One region of the Clostridium sp. BJN0001 genome, then DNA from elsewhere that is predicted to be linked to it. Evidence: a T-box and tRNA genes for the amino acid it is inferred to sense, from the RefSeq annotation. Region 1 holds a T-box; the other regions hold tRNA genes.
The links. The T-box of region 1 lies ahead of trpS (tryptophan--tRNA ligase). A T-box ahead of a tRNA ligase gene usually reads a tRNA of that ligase, here a tRNA-Trp.

Region 2: it encodes a tRNA-Trp, which carries the amino acid that the T-box ahead of trpS (tryptophan--tRNA ligase) is inferred to sense. The anticodon was not compared.
Region 3: it encodes a tRNA-Trp, which carries the amino acid that the T-box ahead of trpS (tryptophan--tRNA ligase) is inferred to sense. The anticodon was not compared.

Annotation. Positions count from the first base shown of each region.
Region 1 covers NZ_CP094971.1:1,071,961-1,074,243, reverse strand. The annotation lists gene htpG (molecular chaperone HtpG) at 1-67, opposite strand, end outside; gene trpS (tryptophan--tRNA ligase) at 141-1,154, opposite strand; T-box leader at 1,208-1,431, opposite strand; gene MTX53_RS05060 (DNA-deoxyinosine glycosylase) at 1,478-1,969, opposite strand; gene MTX53_RS05055 (universal stress protein) at 2,031-2,283, opposite strand, start outside.
Region 2 covers NZ_CP094971.1:2,052,974-2,055,256, reverse strand. The annotation lists gene MTX53_RS10010 (zinc ABC transporter substrate-binding protein) at 27-938, shown strand; tRNA gene MTX53_RS10005 (tRNA-Trp) at 988-1,063, shown strand; gene MTX53_RS10000 (aminopeptidase) at 1,121-2,283, opposite strand, start outside.
Region 3 covers NZ_CP094971.1:1,974,795-1,977,077, forward strand. The annotation lists gene MTX53_RS09675 (hypothetical protein) at 1-727, opposite strand, end outside; tRNA gene MTX53_RS09680 (tRNA-Trp) at 843-918, opposite strand; gene MTX53_RS09685 (nitronate monooxygenase family protein) at 1,088-2,155, shown strand; gene MTX53_RS09690 (DUF368 domain-containing protein) at 2,219-2,283, shown strand, end outside.

The sequences.
Region 1 (2,283 bases):
GCCATTTTTTAATAATAGGGAAAATATTCTCTGTGTCTATAGATATATTTCCATTTTCTTTTATCATTGTATAACCACTCCTCTATTTGTTATCAACATATTATTTTAATAAATAAACTGAAATTTGTCAAATATAGTATTTATTTAAAGTATTCAAGTCCTATTGCTTCTCTTACTTCTCTTAATGTAGAAGCAGCAACTTCTCTTGCCTTTTCGCTACCATCTTTAAGCATTTTATATACATAATCTTTATTTTTTTCAAATTCTAATCTTCTATTTCTTATTGGTTCAAGTTCAGCTTGGATTACTTCATTTAAATATTTCTTAACTTTCATGTCTCCAAGACCACCTTTTTCATAATGCTCCTTCATTTGTGCAACCTTTTCTTTATCTTCACTAAATACATCAAGGTAAGTGAATACTGTATTTCCTTCTATCTTTCCTGGATCTTCAACTTTTATATGATCAGGATCTGTATACATTGACATAACTTTTTTTCTTATTGTATCTGCATCATCAGATAAGTAAATGCAGTTTCCAATAGATTTACTCATCTTAGCTTTTCCATCTGTTCCTGGAAGTCTTCCGCATGTATCCTTAGGAATAATAGCTTCTGGTTCTACTAATATATTTCCATAAATATTATTAAAGCTTCTAACTATTTCTCTTGTTTGCTCAATCATAGGAAGCTGATCTTCTCCAACTGGTACTGTATCTGCTTTAAATGCTGTAATATCAGCAGCCTGGCTTACAGGATAAACTAAAAATCCTGCAGGTATACTATTTTCAAAATTCTTCTGTTTTATTTCTGCTTTTACAGTAGGGTTTCTTTCAAGTCTAGAAAGTGTAACAAGATTTAAATAATGTGTAGTAAGTTCACAAAGTTCTGGTATCTGTGATTGAACAAAAATGGTAGATTTTTGACAATCTAATCCAACTGCTAAATAGTCAAGTGCAACTTCAATAAGACTATTTCTTATTTTTTCAGGATTTCTTGCATTATCAGTAAGAGCCTGCATATCAGCTATCATAATATAACTTTCATATTCTCCTGAATTTTGAAGAGCAACTCTATTTTTTAACGAACCTATATAATGTCCTATATGTAATTTTCCTGTTGGTCTGTCTCCAGTTAAAATTATTTTCTTTGCCATAAAAATACACTCCTTAAATTTTAAATATAAATAAAAAAACTCCGTCCTTAAAATAATAGGACGAAGATGTTTTCGCGGTACCACCTAAATTTGCATTAAATGCCTCTTTAATCTGCTGTAAGGTGCAGTCACCATTTTAGATACTCTCAAAAGTTAAATGATTTGTCCTAATATCTTAAAGGCCCATTCATTAATCTATCTGTTTCATATTTTCAGCATACTTTATGAATCTCTTTGACAGATATTATTAATTACTATTCCTCATCATAGACTTTATCTATATTAACATTACTTTTATATATTAATTCTGTACTCAATAATTGTCAACATATATATTCTTTTATAACTTTCCACTTTTCAAGCAAATTTTCTTCTTTAAATCTTGCATTTGCGGGGCTTGTAGATGGAAGTTTTATTATTTTTAAATCAAATTTATTTTTAAAATATTTATTATAAAGTTTGAAAGCTTTATCACCATTTAAAAATACAGTTTTTATATTCGAATTTTTTACTATTGTATCAATATCTGATGGCTCTACATTTTTTATGCTGCTATCACTTGATAGATTAATATCACAACTTTTTATTACATCATATACTGCTATTTTATTTTTAATAAGCATTTTTTTCTTTTCCTCAATTGTATTATATGTACTGCATCCTGTTATCTTTGATATGATTTTCCAAAATCTATTTCTAGGATGTCCATAATAAAAGTTTTCTTCTCTTGATTTTACAGACGGCATCGTTCCAAGAATTAAAACTTTAGAATTTTTATCAAATACAGGATCAAAATTATGTTCTACATGTTCCATTTTTTATCATCTCCAAATAATAAAGAGCAGGTAAAATTTAAGACCTGCTCTTTCTAATTCACTACTGAGGGACTACCATTACAACACACTGTGCTTTTTTTACTACACTTGAAGTAACAGATCCTATCATTCTTATTATACCCTTTTTATTTGACTTAGTCATAACAATTATGTCGTATTTTTCCTCTTTAGTTTTCTTTAATATTTCATCGCTCGCATATCCAAAAGTCATAAATGTTTTAACATTATAATCTTTTATCATATTCCTTGCTGATTTTAAAATTTCCTGACCTTTTATCTTTGCTATATTTACC
Region 2 (2,283 bases), 980 kb from region 1:
TATGTCTGCTTAGGAGGTGGGATATTTTGAAGAAACTTACTTTTGTTATGGTAATAATAACTATTGTTTTATCGTTAGGGATGTGTATATTTTCAAATCCGTTATCAGCAAATACAGACAATAATATAAGAACTGAAGCGAGAGATAAGTATCTCAATATCATTACAGTAAATAAGCCTCAGTACTATATGGTGAAAAAGATAATTAAAGATAAGCATAATGTGACATATATGATGAAAGATCAGAACGATATAGATGAATTTCAAATAACAGAAAATGCAGTAAAAAATATTTCGAATAATGATATATTTATATATACAGGAACAGATTTTGAGCCATGGGCATCGAAGTTTATTGATAAATTAGAAAAGGGTAATATAAGTATTGTTAATTTATCAAGAGGAATTCGTCTTTTAAATTTTAATATAAATGGAATATCAGAAGAAAATCCTTATTATTTTGAAAACATAGATAATTACAAAATTGCACTATACAATGTAAAATCAGCAATTCAAGATAAAGATCCTGCTAACAGGGATTTTTATGAAGATAATTACAATGAAGCTATAAAACAACTTGATAGTGAAATGGAAAAATTTAATTATTTAAAACAGGAAGTATCTGATTTTACTTTTTTGACATTTGATGATAGATTTCAGTATTTTACTAATTCTATTGGAATAAAGACAGTAAAAATTCAAGATGATAATATAAAGCAGACTATAGAAGATAATAAGCTTGATTATAAAAAGGTAATCGTCATTGATGATGGGGACGAGCCATCTAAAGTAGATTTACAAGATTATTGGTACGTAAAGCTTTGGAAATATTATGGAGATTATTCTTTTGAAAGACTTATTGAATATAATATGAACGAAATTTCGAAGGTTATTATAAATAATAAAGCATATTATGATAAGAAAAATTTAAATTCGTAATAAAGTAGTTGATTTAATAAAAAAAATGTTGTATAATAAAACCCGTTGAAGGGGTATGGCTCAATTGGTAGAGTAGTGGTCTCCAAAACCATTGGTTCTGGGTTCAAGTCCTAGTGCCCCTGCCAGAATGATTAAAAACTTATTCTTAAAAATTTGAAATTTTTAAGAATAAGTTTTTTTGTTTATATGTTCCATTCACCATTTTTAAAAATGGATATAGTTTTATTATCTTTTCTAATACCGTCTATTGAAAGATCAGATGTTCCTATCATAAAATCAACATGTGTCATTGATGTATTAGCACCTTTTTTTAAAAGTTCTTTAGATGAGAGATTATCTCCATTTTTTATACAGCATGGATAAGATGATCCAAATGCTAAATGGCATGATGCATTTTCATCATATAATGTTTTATAAAAAATTATATTTGATTTTGAAATTGGAGAACTAAAAGGAACTAGAGCAGCTTCTCCAAGGTAACATGCGTTTTCATCAGATGATATTATTTCTTTTAAAACATCAAGTCCTTTTTCTGCGGTACATGATACTGCTTTTCCGTCTTTAAATGTAATAGAGAAGTTTTCAATTAAGTTCCCAAGATAGCTTAAAGGTTTTGAACTTACACATACACCATTTACATGATCTCTTTTTGGAGTTGTGTAGACTTCTTCTGTAGGCATATTAGCTATAAAATGAGTTGAGTCTAAAGTAATATCATCTCCTCCACACCAAATGCTATCATCTGCAAGTTCAACTGTCAGATCTGTTCCAAGTGAATTTTTATAATGAAGAGATTTTAAGCTAAGTGAATTTAGTTTTGAAACTTTTTCTTTAAGAGAATTAATATGTTTAGTCCATGATTTTATAGGATCATCATCATAAATTCTCATTATATTAAAAATAGCATCATAAAGTTTTTCTAAAGCTTTATCTTCAGGAAGTGTATTAAATATTTTATGTGCCCATGATTTTGTTGGAATTGAAATAATAGTCCAAGCATTTTTGTTTGAGTTACATGCATCAAAATATTTTTTTAGATTCTGACGTCTTGCTTTATTGTATAAAGAAAGCTTTTTTGAATCAACATCTTTATAAATATCAGGATCTTCTGCAGATATTGATATGAATGATGCATTATTATCTACATAATATTCGTATTCATCTTTTTCAAAATTATGTTTTATGCTTAATGTATCATAAGATATGTTTTCTAATCGTATCTTATTAAATATAGAGTCTGAATATTTTATTTTTACATCAGATGCTCCATGTTTAAATGCTTTTTTAGCAATAATAGATGCAAATTCAGAGCATTCTATTGGAGATGAAATAACAACAAGACCAT
Region 3 (2,283 bases), 900 kb from region 1:
AATACTTATTAAATTTTCTTATGTCATTTAATGATAGCTTTTTATCTATAAATAATTTATCCAAATATTTATTTAAATTTCTAAAAAGAATAAAGACCTCTTTTTTCATCATATCTTCAAAAACATTTTTTCTAATAACGTTTTTTCTATCAATACTTAATATTTGATTATTTATACTTTGAATCCTTTTACTTAATTCTAATATCTTCTGTGGAAAAAGGAAATAAAGATTTTTATCATATAATTCTCTCAAATTATAATTAAAACATTTAAATACATCAGCAGAAAGTCTTACTAATTCATTATTATTAACAAATGTAAAATCTACTTTATCTTCAATATATATGTTAGAATTAAAAACTAATAACTTAGAATCATATGTATAATCCAATAAATTTTTCTTAATAATAAAAAGTGAACACACTTTTCCATTTATGTATGATAGCATTACATTGAATCTCATATATGTATTTACATTTTTTATAGAACATTCAAAGCTATCAACAGTATTTTTTTCAAAAATTTCAAGATCATCTTTTAAAAAATATTTATTATTTAAAATTTGAAATTCAAAATCAAGTGAAATATTTTCATCAAAAATAATATTAAGAAAGTCCACAATACTTTTTCTGCTTACTGATTTTATAATCTTTTTTATAATATTATTTAAATATGATGGTATTTTCTTTTGTTTATTTTTGATTCGTAAATATATATTTTTATTCATTAGTCTACACCTCAGTGAAATATTTACAAAAGTAGTAAAATGTATATTTATTTGTTATATAAAAAAAGCAGGTAAATTTGGTTACCCAAATTTACCTGTCTCTCATAATTTTGTTTGGCAGGGGCACTAGGACTTGAACCCAGAACCAATGGTTTTGGAGACCACTACTCTACCAATTGAGCCATACCCCTATAACGTTTTTTATTTTAACATGGTTTTATAGTACATGTCAACAATTCTTTTTAATTTTTTAATTTTTTTATTGTTTTATTATTCTCTATACAATATAATAAATATAGAGTTAATATTTTGACTATCAAAATATTTTACAATCTAATTATTTTGAAAGGAACTAAAAAAATGAAATTTAAACCTTTGAAAATCGGAAATTTAACAGCTAAAATTCCAATAATCCAGGGAGGAATGGGAATTGGTGTATCATCATCAGGTTTGGCATCTGCAGTAGCTAACGCTGGAGCAATAGGAATTATTTCAGCAGCTCAACTTGGATATAAAGAGCCTGATTTTTACGACAATGCTTTTAAAGAAAATATTGCAGGTCTAAAAAAACATATTAAAATTGCTAAAGAAAAAGCTCCAAATGGAATAATTGGTGTAAATATAATGTGTGCAAGTAACCACTATGAGGAACATGTAAAAGCTTCTATTGAAGCTGGTGCTGATTTAATTATATCAGGAGCTGGTCTTCCACTTACACTTCCAAACATATGTAAAGGTTCAGGCATAAAGATAGCTCCTATAGTTTCATCTTTAAAATCAGCAAGAGTTATTTTAAAAAGATGGGATAAACGTGATGAGACTGCTCCTGATTTCGTAGTAATTGAAGGACCAAAAGCTGGTGGACATTTAGGTTTTAAAGTAACTGAACTTAATGATCCTAACTATGATTATGATAAAACAGTAACAGATATAATAAATGAAGTATCTATATATGAAGAAAAATATAACAAAGATATTCCTGTTATAGTGGCTGGTGGAGTATTTGATGGAAATGATATAGCACACTTTTTAAAACTCGGTGCATCTGGCGTTCAAATGGCAACTCGTTTTGTAGTTACAAAAGAATGTGATGCAGATCAGAAATTTAAAGATATGTATTTAAACTGCAAAAAAGAAGACATAATAATAGTAAAAAGTCCTGTAGGTATGCCAGGTAGAGCAATTAAAAATAACTTTATTGATCTTCCTAATGAAAAAAAATGTCAAATTTCACACTGCTATAACTGTCTTACTCCATGCAATCCTAAGGATACACCTTATTGCATAAGTCAAGCTCTTATAAATGCTGTAAATGGAGATGTTGATAATGGTCTTGTTTTCTGTGGAGAAAATGCCTACAGATTAAATAAAATGACAACAGTAAATGAATTAATTAAGGAACTTACTGAAGAACTCGAAAATGCATAAATCCTTGAATAAAATGGAATACAATAGTATAATTAGTTTAAATTTTATTTATTTGGAGGAAAAATGTACATTATAAATTTTATACGTGGATTTTGTATGGCTTTAGCGGATAGTGTTCCCGGAGTTTC